Regions from separate parts of the Micromonospora sp. WMMD812 genome, predicted to be linked through region 2. Evidence: riboswitches for the same ligand, from Rfam matches in the RefSeq annotation. Region 2 holds a riboswitch; the other holds the start of a gene.

Region 1 (6,143 bases), 120 kb from region 2:
GGGCGAAGGTGTGGCTCGCCGACTTCGAGGATGCCACCGCCCCCACCTGGCACAACGTCATCGCCGGGCAGCTCAACCTGATCAACGCGCTGGACCGGCGGATCGACTTCACCGACGCGCGCGGCAAACGGTACGCCCTCGGCGACCAGCTGGCGACGATCGTGGTCCGCCCACGCGGCTGGCACCTGGTGGAGAAGGGCATCGCCGTGGACGGACGGCCGATCTCCGCCAGCCTGGTCGACTTCGGGCTCTACCTGTTCCACTGCGCCCGCCGGCAGCTCGACATCGGCGCCGGCCCGTACTTCTACCTGGCCAAGCTGGAGAGCCAACGCGAGGCGCGGCTGTGGAACGACATCTTCGTGTTCGCCCAGCGCTACCTGGGACTACCGCAGGGCACCATCCGGGCGACCACGCTGGTCGAGACCATCACCGCCGCGTTCGAGATGGAAGAGATCCTGTACGAGCTGCGCGAGCACTCGGCGGGGCTGAACGCCGGGCGATGGGACTACATCTTCAGCGTGATCAAGAACTTCGGGCATTGGCCGGACTTCGTCCTGCCGGACCGGTCTGAGATCACCATGACGGTGCCGTTCATGCGCGCCTACACCGAGCTGCTCGTACGCACCTGTCATCGACGCGGAGCGCACGCCATCGGGGGGATGGCCGCGTACATCCCCAGCCGGGACCCGAAGGCCAACGAGGTGGCCCTCGGCCGAGTGCGGGCGGACAAGCAGCGAGAGGCAGGCGACGGGTTCGACGGCTCCTGGGTGGCCCACCCGGGCCTGGTGGACGCCTGTCGGGAGGAGTTCGACGCGGTGCTGGGCGAGCGCCCGAATCAGCTCGACCGGCTCCGGGACGACGTCAGCGTCACCGCCGTCGACCTGCTCGCCGTCGACAAGACGCCGGGTCAGGCGACCGCAGCGGGGTTACGGGCCAACATCGCGGTCGCGCTGCGCTACATCGACGCCTGGCTCGGCGGTGTCGGCGCGGTGGCGCTGTGGAACCTGATGGAGGACGCGGCGACCGCCGAGATCGCGCGCTGCCAGGTCTGGCAGTGGCTGCATCACGGCACTCCGCTGGCCGACGGCGGGCGTGTCACCGACGACCTGGTTCGGTCGATCCTCGCGGAGGAGCTTGCCGCCCTGGCCGCGGAGCGCGACGGCAGCGACCGGGACCGCGCCGAGCAGGCCGCGCGGATCGTCGAGGACACCGCGCTCGGCGAGAACCTACCGGCGTTCTTCACCACCGCCGCGTACGCCCGGCATCTCGGTCCGGACCGGATACCCGCCATGCCGGTCGGCTGACAGAGGACGTCACCGTGCCGGAGCCGGGGACCTCGGGTCCTCCCGGCTCCGGCCGGGGCGTGCCCGTCGGAGTCCCGAGGCCAAGAGGGCACCGCGCGGACGGTGAACGGGTGGCAGGAGGATCGGCGCCGCGCCAGCCGGCGGCCTGGTGCGTCGACCCGCCGTGGATCGTGGCTCCAGGATGGGAGCCGGTGTTGGTTCGCGCGGGCCCGATCGGCCCGGGCGTCGTAAGAGGGAACCCGGTGTGAATCCGGGACTGCCCCGCAGCGGTGAGTGGGAACGACCGCCGTCACACGCACTGGACGCCACGCCGGGTCCGGGAAGCGACGGCCACTAGGAGACCGGATTCGTCCGGTGGCGCCCGCGAGTCCGAAGACCTGCCCACGCCGCGTGTGCAGTCGCATGCGCGCCGACGGCCTCGCGGGAGGGCCCAGGGCGAGGCGGGTGCATCTCCGGCCCTGCCTCCACCTTCCCGAGCCGGGATCGCCGAACCGGGAAGGAATTGCACGGCACATGACGTCCTCGACCACTCCGGGCTATGGATTCGCCGACGCGTGGCACTCCGCGGCAAGTGTGGACCCGGACGACGCCCGGCCGGCGGATGACGAGGACGTGATGCGGGAACTCGCCTCGTACATCGGCCCATCTCCTACGTCGCGGGTGCCCCGGTGCTGGAAAACCTGCATCGGTTCGCCATCTTCACGCTCTTGACCTCAACCGCGGGATGGGACACCGGCCGCGCCATCACCAACACCGTGGCGATCCTCGTGGTCGGTCCGGCCGTCCTGGCCACGCTGCGACGGGCCTCGCGGAAGGCCTCGTACGGGATCGCGGCGACGTTCTCCAGTCCCAGGCCGCGCGGTCACGAGCGATCGCCTGCCGCCAGCCGGCCAATGCCGGTCGAGCGCGAGCCGTCCCAGGTCGAGGCGGAACGCCTACGGGGCGCCGGCTCCTTCGAGGAAGGGACCGCCCCGACAAGTCCCGCGACATCAGATGCGTGAGGCGGCTCACGGGCCGTCTGGCGCCGAGAGCAAGCATCAAACGGCGGCGGTGACGAACGGTCGAGCGGTGGTTGCGCGCTCACCTGAGGCGAGATCTGCGTGACCCTCCGCTGCGACACGCCGACACAGCATCTGGTGTTGCGGAGTCTTCGCCGCGCCCATATATGGTGTCACTTGCAGCTGGTTCGGCTACCGGTCGGTGGTAGTCGAGGCAAGAGGGAACCCGGTGTGAATCCGGGACTGCCCCGCAGCGGTGAGTGGGAACGACCGCCGTCACACAGCACTGGACCGCGAGGTCTGGGAAGCGACGGCCAGTAGGCGACAGGTGTCCTGTCACGCCCACGAGTCCGAAGACCTGCCAGCGCGCCGCACGCGTCGCGTGCGGCGGTCGAAGGCCGCGTGGGACGGCCGACGCCATCAGCCAGCCAGTCATGGCGGGCGCGCCGTCAGGCGACCAGTGGCGTTCCTCCTGCGCGATCGTCGACCTCGTGGACAGGCGTGAGGAGGGGGACATGACGGCGACGCAGGAAAAGGCCGCAGCCGACCAGGCAGTGCCGGAGCAGCGTCGGCATGTGATGCGGGTCCGTAAGCGCAACGGCCACACCGAGCCGGTGGACGTCAACAAGATCGTCAAGGCGGTGGAACGGTGGGTCGCCGACCTTGACGAGGTGGACCCGCTACGGGTTGCCACGAAGACGATCAGCGGGCTGTACGACGGGGCGACCACGGCCGAACTGGACAAGCTGTCGATCCAGACGGCGGCGGAGCTGATCGGCGAGGAGCCGCAGTATTCGAAGTTGGCGGCGCGGCTGCTGGCCGCGTTCGTGGACAAGGAGGTCCGTGGGCAGGGTGTGGCGAGCTTCAGCCAGTCCATCGCGTACGCCCATGGCCTGGGATTGATCGGGGACGAGACCGCGACGTTCGTGGCGCGTAACGCGCGAAAGCTCGACGACGCCGTGGACCCGGACGGGGATCTGCGGTTCGAGTACTTCGGCCTGCGGACGGTCGCGGATCGGTACCTGTTGCGGCATCCGGAGTCGCGGTTGGTGGTCGAGACGCCGCAGTACTGGCTGTTGCGGGTCGCCTGTGGGCTGTCGCAGACGCCGGGCGAGGCGATCGGGTTCTACCGTCTGATGTCCAGCCTGGCGTATCTGCCGAGTTCGCCCACGTTGTTCAACTCCGGGACCCGGCACACCCAGATGTCGTCGTGCTTCCTGGTGGACTCTCCGCGCGACGAACTCGACTCGATCTACGAGCGGTACCACCAGGTCGCCAAGCTGTCGAAGTTCTCGGGAGGGATCGGCATCTCGTGGTCGCGCGTGCGGTCCCGGGGTGCGCTGATCCGCGGCACGAATGGCAAGTCGAACGGCATCGTGCCGTTTCTCAAGACGCTCGACGCCGGGGTGGCCGCGGTCAACCAGGGTGGCCGGCGCAAGGGCGCGGCCTGCGTCTACCTCGAGCCTTGGCACCCGGACATCGAGGAGTTCCTGGAGCTGCGGGACAACACCGGTGAGGAGTCCCGTCGTACGCACAATCTCAATCTGGCGAACTGGATCCCGGACGAGTTCATGCGGCGGGTCGAGGCGGACGGGGACTGGTCGTTGATCGACCCGTCCGACGCGCCCGAGCTGCCCGACCTGTTCGGCGAGGCGTTCGACGAGGCGTACCGGGCGGCAGAGAAGAAGTCCGTCCGGACCGTCAAGGCCCGGGATCTGTACGGGCGGATGATGCGGACTCTCGCGCAGACCGGCAACGGGTGGATGACGTTCAAGGACGCCTCGAACCGGCTGTCCAACCAGACCGGCCTGCCCGGCAACACCATCCACCTGTCCAACCTCTGCACCGAGATCCTCGAGGTGAACAGCGACGCGGAGACCGCCGTGTGCAATCTCGGCTCGGTCAACCTCGGCGCCCATGTCACCGCCGAGGGCGTCGACTGGGAGAAGCTGCGGGCGACGGTCCGTACCGCGGTGGTCTTCCTCGACCGGGTGATCGACATCAACTACTACCCGTCGGATCAGGCGGCGGTGTCGAACCCCCGCTGGCGTCCGGTCGGGCTCGGGTTGATGGGCCTGCAGGACGCGTTCTTCACGCTGCGGCTGCCGTTCGACTCTGCCGGAGCCAGGGAGCTGTCCACCCGGGTGCAGGAGGAGATCTTCCTGACGGCGCTGGAGACGTCGGCCGCGCTCGCCGAGCAGTTCGGCGTGCACCCCGCGTACACCGAGACCCGCGCCGCGAAGGGCGAGCTCCACCCGGACCTGTGGGGTGTCGAGCCCACCCAGCTCGACCGGTGGGCGGCGCTACGGTCGACGATCGCCGCGCACGGCCTGCGGAACTCCCTGCTGGTCGCGATCGCTCCGACCGCCACGATCGCCTCGATCGCCGGCTGCTACGAGTGCATCGAGCCGCAGGTATCCAATCTGTTCAAGCGCGAGACCATGTCCGGTGAGTTCCTCCAGATCAACACGTATCTGGTCCGTGAGCTGAAGGCGCGGGAGCTCTGGACGGCGCCGATCCGCGAACAGATCAAGCGCGCCGAGGGCTCGGTCCAGGGAATCGTCGACCTGCCAGCCGACGTGCGGGACCTGTTCCGTACCGCGTGGGAACTACCGCAGCGGGCCCTGATCGACCTGGCCGCCGCCCGCGCCCCGTTCATCGACCAGTCGCAGTCGCTGAACCTGTTCATGAGCGCGCCGACCATCGGCAAGCTCTCCTCGATGTACCTGTACGCCTGGAAGTCCGGGCTCAAGACCACCTACTACCTGCGGTCGCGTCCCGCGACCCGCATCCAGCAGGCGACCGTCGCCGTCACCCCGGCGCTCAAGCCGATCGTCGCCATGAGTGACGACGAGGCGCTGGCCTGCTCCCTGGAGAACCCGGAAAGCTGCGAGGCCTGCCAGTGACCACCATTCCCGAAACCCGCATCAGCACCAGTACCAGCGCCGGCGAGCGGCACATGCTGCTCGACCCCGGCATGGACCTGACCCTGCGGCCCATGCGCTACCCCCACTTCTTCGACCGGTTCAAGGACGCCATCAAGAACACCTGGACCGTCGAGGAGGTCGACCTCCACTCCGACCTCGCCGACCTGGCCAAGCTCTCCCCGGCGGAACAGCACCTGGTGTCCCGGCTCGTGGCGTTCTTCGCGACCGGCGACACCATCGTCGCCAACAACCTCGTGCTCAATCTCTACCAACACGTCAACTCCCCGGAGGGTCGGCTCTATCTCTCGCGGCAGCTCTTCGAGGAGGCCGTGCACGTCCAGTTCTATCTGAACCTGCTCGACACCTATGTCCCCGACGAGAGGGAACGGTTCGAGGCGTTCGCGGCGGTGGAGAACATCCCCTCGATCGCCCGCAAGGCCGAGTTCTGCTTCAAATGGATCGACTCCATCTTCGAGCTGCGCGAGCTGAAGACCCGTGCGGACCGGCGGGCGTTCCTGCTCAACCTGATCTGCTTCGCCGCCTGCATCGAAGGCCTGTTCTTCTACGGCGCCTTCGCGTACGTGTACTTCCTGCGGTCCAGGGGCCTGCTGCACGGGCTGGCGTCCGGCACCAACTGGGTGTTCCGCGACGAGTCCATGCACATGGCCTTCGCCTTCGACGTGGTGGACACCGTGCGTGCCGAAGAGCCGGACCTGTTCGACGCCGAGATGGAGCGGCAGGTCAAGGACATGCTGGCTGAGGCCGTGGAATGCGAGGTCCAGTTCGCCGCCGACCTGCTCGAGCAGGGAGTCTCCGGTATGTCGTTGACCGACATACGGGAATACCTTCAGCACGTGGCCGACCGGCGCTTGGCCGTGCTCGGCATCGAGCCGATGTACGGCAGCCGCAACCCG
Region 2 (6,143 bases):
GCCGCATCGTGCTGCTCGACCAGCAGGACCGGCGGCTGTGGGACAGGGCCGCGATCGAACGGGCGGCGCTGCGGCTGCGGGCGGCGGTGCGCCAGGGCCGGACGGGGCCGTACCAGCTGCAGGCCGGCATCGCCGCGCTACACGCCCTGGCTCCCTCGTACGAGGCCACCAACTGGGCCGACGTGCGGGCGCTGTACGACCGGCTGTACGCGGTGGACCCGTCGCCGGTGGTGCTGCTGAACCGGGCGGTGGCCACGCGGTTCGCGGTGGGCCCGGCCCCGGCGCTGGCCGAGGTCGACTCACTCGGGGACCGGCTCGCCGGCTACCACCTGTGGCATGCCGCCCGGGCCGACCTGCTGGACACCCTCGACCGTCCGGCCGAGGCGCTGACGACGGCGCAGCGGGCTCTGGAGCTGGCGACGAACCCGGCCGAACGGGAGCTGATGTCGCGGCGGGTGGGTGAGCTGAGGCGCCGGCGGTGAGACCGGCGCCCCAACGGCACCGCTATTCCCGGCTCATCACCGGACGGACCTCCAGCGCGCTCATCCCGGCGGCGAGTGGCCAGGTGGCCGCGATCCGCGCGGCCTCGTCGACGTCGTCGCACTCCAGCATGACGATCCCGCCGATGACCTCCTTGAGTTCCAGGTACGGCCCGTCGGTGACCACCGGCTGGCCGTTCGCGTCGGCGCGCACCGTCCGTGCCGCGTCCCGGGGCTGCAGCTCGGCCCCGCCGTCGGCGATCTTTCCGGTCGGCTGCCACCGCTCGAACCACTCGTAGACCTGCTTCATCACGTCCTGCTCGTCGGCCGGGGACAGCGCGGTCCACTCGCGGTCGTCGCCGAAGATCAGCATCGCGTACTTCATCGTTGCTCCTCCTGGTGGGAGACGCTGTGTCGTCGAAGTGACGAACGGCCGGCACCGGTCCTCGACAGGTTCCGCCGAATGTCCCGCCGGAAGTTCCGGCGGCCACCGGCTCTTCCTACTCCCGAGTGTCGGGCAGGTACGTCGGAGCAACGCCGGTGCGCGCCCGCATGGCCGCGGTCACTCGCGCGCCCGTGCCCGGCGTCATCAGTGGCAACGCCTGCGCGAGCGAGAGGAACGCGCACTCGCGTACCTCGCCGTTGGCCAGCCGGATTGCGACGTCGTCGGGCACCTGGCCGCAGTCGAAGAGGAAGTAGACCATCGGTTCCGCCCGGTACCGGTGGGTCGGCAGCCAGTCGACGACGAGCAGCCGAGCGGGCACGACACGCACACCGATCTCTTCGGCCACCTCCCGGGCACAGGCTTGCTCGGGAGTCTCACCAGCTTCGACGTCGCCGCCCGGCGGCACCCAGTCCGGCCGGTAGGTTGGCTGGGTCAGCAGAATCCGGCCCTGCTGGTCGGCGATGAGCGCGTCGGCCACCACGGTCACCGGGGTTATGGAGCTGACGCCTGCGGGGCGCGTCAAACCGGACCCTCCGAAATCTCGGCCATGAACCAGGCGGGCACCGGCCGGGCGATCTCCCTCGACATCAGGGACAGCGTCATCCGTTCCGCGCGGCATTGCCCAGATAAAGCGACGATTGTTCACATAGCCTGACTATATGCACATGGCCGAACCGGATCCGGAGCGGGCCGACGACGAGCGGAAGCGTGTCGAGAACGCGGTCCGCCCGCGCCGCGAGCCGCCTGCGATGGTGCCGTTGCGGCATGCGATCACCAGCGCCATCGGTCCACTGCTCGTCGCGCTGATCATCGGGAGCGGGTTCATCGCCGCCTACGTCGGCGCCCTGCACGACCCCAAGCCGAAGGACGTTCCGGTCGGCGTGATCCGCGGCGACCAGCCCGCGGAGAACCTCCTGGCCGCTGTCCGGACGCAGGGCCGGCAGCTCAAGGCGACCGAGTACGACGACCGCACCGCCGCCGAGCGGGCGCTCGACCGGCGCGAGATCTACGCGGTGCTGGCCAGCGCGAGCGACCCACCCGGACTGACCCTGACCATCGCCAGCGCCGCCGGGCCCCCGGCCACCGAGTTGATCAAACGGATTCTGACGGTCGCGACCCAACGCGCGCAGGTGCCGCTCACAGTGACCGACGCCGCACCTGTCGACGACGACGACCCACGCGGGGTGGTGCCGTTCTACATGGCCATCGGCCTGGTCATCGGCGGCTACTTCGGCGGCATCGCCCTCAATCTGACGTTGGGCACGGTGCCCCGCAACGTGGCCCGGGCGGGTCTGCGGATCAGCGGCCTCGCCCTGCACGCCGCCCTGCTCGGGCTCGCCGGTGCGCTCCTCGCCGGCCCCGGTCTGGGAGTCTGGGACCGGCACCTGGTCAGCCTCTTCGGCGCCGGGGCGCTCCTGGCCTTCGCCGCCGCGCTCTTCGCGGCCGCCGTGCAGAGCTGGCTCGCGCGGCTCGGCACCGGGTTGATCATCTTGTTGCTGGTGGTGCTGGGTAATCCCGGCTCCGGCGGCATCTACCCGCCCGAGTTCCTGCCCGGGTTCTTCCGGAGCGTCCACCTGTGGGACATCCCAGGGCTGGGCTCCGATCTGATCAAGTCGGTGATCTACTTTCCGGAAGCGGCCTTCTGGCCGGCGGCCAAGCTCGCCATCTGGTGCGTCGCCAGCATGATCGTGCTCTTCGCCGCCACCGTGGTCCTCGGTCGGCCGCGCGCCCGCGCCGCGCACGCCCGCGCCGACCGGACCGAACCGGGGTGATCCGCCACGGGCGGATCCGGTGGACCGCGGCGCCTCCGGGAGCGGCTTCCGGCTTGGTCAGGTCAACGGGCCGGCCGTCGTACGCAGCGTCCACCTGGCGGGACCACCACGAAGGACGGTCGCGGTGAGCGGGGCTATGTCGATCCGCCAGAACGACGCGGGCGTGGCGTGGATCGCGGTCACGATGCAGGCGCGGATCACCATCGGATGGGTGACGGCGATGATTGTGCGCGCCGCGTCGGGCAGCGCCCGCAGCCAACCCGCGGTCCGGTCCAGCAGGTCGCGCAGGCACTCGCCGCCGTGTGGCGCGGCAGCCGGGTCGGTCAGCCATGCGGCGATCGCGTCCGGCTCGCCCGCCGCGACCTCGTCGAGGGTACGGCCGGCCCAGGTGCCGAGGTCGCCGTCGCGCAGGTCCTCGTCGACGGTTGGCGTGAGCCCGAGCGCGGTGGCGGTCTGCACGCACCGTCGTGCCGGCCCGCAGCGCACCTCGTCGGCGCGGGGCAGCGCGCCGACGAGGGCGGTCGCGGCGGCCAACCCGTGCGCGTCGAGTGGCTCGTCCCGTGGAAAGGCGGCGGCGCGGGTGGCCGTGGTCGGTGCGTGGCTGACGAGGATCAGGCGACTGCTCATGCTGCCAACCTCCGACTCGTCGGTGTCGTCCGACAGGTTGCGACCATCACCGCTGCGGACGACGGCTCACCCGTTGACACCGCTCGCCGGCGTCCGTACCGTCCGGGGCACCAGCGTGACGGTCGGAGGAAGCCGGTGAAATCCCGGCACGGTCGCGCCACTGTAACCGGGCCTTGCGGGCGGAGCCCCACAAGGCCGGGAGTCAGACCCTCCCCGTCACGGCACCCACTATGGGACGCGTGATCCCGAGGAGGTCCATGTCATGGCAGACGTGTCGCTGCCCACCCCCACCGCCGTGCCGCTACCGGCCGCCGTGCCGCTGCGCCAGATCCTGCCCTGGGCGCTCTTCGGCACTCTGCTCGCGGCCGTGCTGCTCTACTTCGTCGGCGTCGAGCAGGGCGTCCTCTCCGTGTTCGCCGGCGAGACGGTGCACGAGTTCGTGCACGACGGACGCCACCTGCTCGGCTTCCCCTGCCACTGAGCCCGGCCGGAGACCTCATGCTGTCCGCACGCTCGCTCCTCGTCCGCGGCATGCTCGTCGGGCTCGCCGCCGGCGCCGCCGCCTTCCTCTTCGCCACCGCCTTCGGTGAGGGCCCGGTCGGCCAGGCCATCGACTTCGAAGCCGCCCACGCCGCCTCGCACGCCGGACACGCCGAGGCCGGCGAACCCGAACTGGTGAGCCGCACCGTACAAAGCACGGTCGGCCTCGCCACCGCCACCGTGGTGTACGGGGTCGCGCTCGGCGGCCTGTTCGCGCTCGCCTTCGCCGTCGCGTACGGCCGGATCGGCCGCTTCACCGCACGCGCGACCGCCGCGCTGGTCGCCCTCGGCGGCTTCGTGACCGTCGCGTTCGTGCCCTTTCTCAAGTATCCGGCCAACCCGCCGGCCACCGGCAATCCGGACACCCTCGGACAACGGACCGGCCTGTACTTCCTCATGATCGTCATCGCGGTCGCCGCCGGCCTGCTGGCCGTCTCCTTCGGACGCTGGCTGCACCCTCGACTCGGCGGATGGAACGCCACCATCCTGGCCGCCGTCGCGTTCGCCGTCGTCATCGCGATCGTCCACATCGCCCTGCCCACGATCAGCGAGGTGCCTGACGGGTTCCCCGCCCTGGTGCTCTGGAACTTCCGGCTCGCCTCACTCGGCACCCAACTCGTCACCTGGGCCACGCTCGGCCTGCTCTTCGGCGCGCTCGTCGACCGGCACGTCCACGCACGCGCGGTGCCGACCTCAGCGCCGGCGCTCTCGGCATGAGCCGAGGTCTGGCGCTCTCGGCGTGAGCCGAGGTCTGGCGCCCTCCGGCGACGCGCCGATCACGGACATCAGGTAGTCGGGTTCCGCGTCGCCCCCGTCGGTGGAGCCACCGCCGAGGCCCTTGGTCGCGGCGGTGGTCACCGGACGCGCGCTCGCGCGAAGGCCGACGACCGCCGCGTTGCCCGGGACCCACCACGACGTGCCAATCCGCCCGGACACGCGGCGGAGTTGCCGCCCTCCCCACCAGAGTGCGGCGGCGGCTGGGCGGACGAGCGCCCGGATCGGACCCCAGCTCGAACGCCGGGCATCTCGGATGTGAACAGGGGCGCATCGGCTTCCTCGAGCCTTGATCTTGCTGCTAGCTTGTTGCCAATATTGTGCAGAAGCAATAGTGGTGCAGCTAGGAGTGCGGCGATGACCACCAGCCTGCTGACGGAGCAGGATGACCCGCTCGGTGTCGCGGCGCAGCGACGCCGCACCGGGACATGGCTGCTCGTGCTGACGGTCGGGCTGGTCCTGACCGGGGTGGTCGCGGTCGGGTCCGGTGCCATCGGGATCCCTCCGGTGACCGTGGCGCGGATCATCGGGCACCAGCTGTTCGGGTTTCCCGGTGACGTGACCTGGACGCTGCCGCAGGAAGCCATCGTCTGGCAGGTCCGGCTGCCCCGGGTGCTGCTCGGCATGCTCGTGGGCGCCGGACTGGCGGTGTGCGGGGTGGCCCTGCAGGCCATGGTGCGCAACGTGCTGGCCGACCCCTATCTGCTCGGCATCAACTCCGGGGCCTCCAGTGGCGCCGCCGCGGCGATCCTGTTCGGCGCCGGCGCGGGTTTCGGGCAGTACGCCCTGTCCACCAGCGCCTTCGTCGGCGCGCTCGCGGCATCGTTGCTGGTCTTCCTGATCGCGCGCAGCGGCGGCCGGGTGACCTCGATTCGACTGCTGCTGTCCGGGGTCGCGGTCGGCTACGCGCTGTACGCCACCACCAGCTTCCTGATCTTCGCGTCCGGGTCAGCCGAAGGCGCGCGCTCGGTGATGTTCTGGCTGCTCGGCTCCTTGGGCCTGGCCCGGTGGAACGCCCTGCTGGTGGTGGCCGCGGTCGTGCTGGGTGGCGCGATCCTGTACCTGACCGTCGCCGGTCGGCGGCTCGATGTCCTGGCCATCGGCGACGAGACCGCGCAGACCCTGGGTGTATCGCCCGCCCTGTTCCGGATGCGCCTGCTCGTGGTCGTCTCCCTCAGCGTCGGCGTGCTGGTCTCCGCGGCCGGCAGCATCGGCTTCATCGGGCTCGTCGTGCCTCACCTGGCCCGGCGCCTCGTCGGATCGCCGCACGTACGGGTGGTGCCGGTGGCCGCCCTGCTCGGGGCCATCCTGCTGGTCTGGGCCGACGTGCTCGCGCGGGTGTTGCTGGCCCCGCAGGAGATCCCGATCGGCATCATCACCTCCCTGCTCGGCGCCCCGTTCCTGGTGGTCCTGATCCGTCGTCTGCACGCCTCCGGCGCCTGAGCGCCACAGCCGTGAAGGAGAAACCATGAAGGCAACCCGTCTCGCCGTCACCGCCGCCGCGTC

What was found. A riboswitch is a leader RNA that binds a small molecule or an ion and turns the genes downstream of it on or off. The one in region 2 is predicted to bind cobalamin.
Region 1: it holds a riboswitch for cobalamin, as region 2 does, so the genes downstream of both, O7603_RS32205 (ribonucleoside-diphosphate reductase subunit alpha) here and O7603_RS32890 (CbtB domain-containing protein) in region 2, are expected to answer to the same signal.

What each region holds. Positions count from the first base shown of each region.
Region 1 is NZ_CP114904.1:6,988,344-6,994,486, reverse strand. It holds gene aceB (malate synthase A) at 1-1,304, shown strand, start outside; cobalamin riboswitch at 1,483-1,704, shown strand; partial or broken gene O7603_RS32210 (hypothetical protein) at 1,952-2,305, shown strand; cobalamin riboswitch at 2,470-2,683, shown strand; gene O7603_RS32205 (ribonucleoside-diphosphate reductase subunit alpha) at 2,818-5,208, shown strand; gene O7603_RS32200 (ribonucleotide-diphosphate reductase subunit beta) at 5,262-6,143, shown strand, end outside.
Region 2 is NZ_CP114904.1:7,113,253-7,119,395, reverse strand. It holds gene O7603_RS32915 (DUF6596 domain-containing protein) at 1-482, shown strand, start outside; gene O7603_RS32910 (YciI family protein) at 505-864, opposite strand; gene O7603_RS32905 (NUDIX hydrolase) at 980-1,447, opposite strand; gene O7603_RS32900 (hypothetical protein) at 1,584-2,696, shown strand; gene O7603_RS32895 (histidine phosphatase family protein) at 2,754-3,323, opposite strand; cobalamin riboswitch at 3,412-3,554, shown strand; gene O7603_RS32890 (CbtB domain-containing protein) at 3,586-3,804, shown strand; gene O7603_RS32885 (CbtA family protein) at 3,822-4,580, shown strand; gene O7603_RS32880 (iron ABC transporter permease) at 4,995-6,080, shown strand; gene O7603_RS32875 (ABC transporter substrate-binding protein) at 6,106-6,143, shown strand, end outside.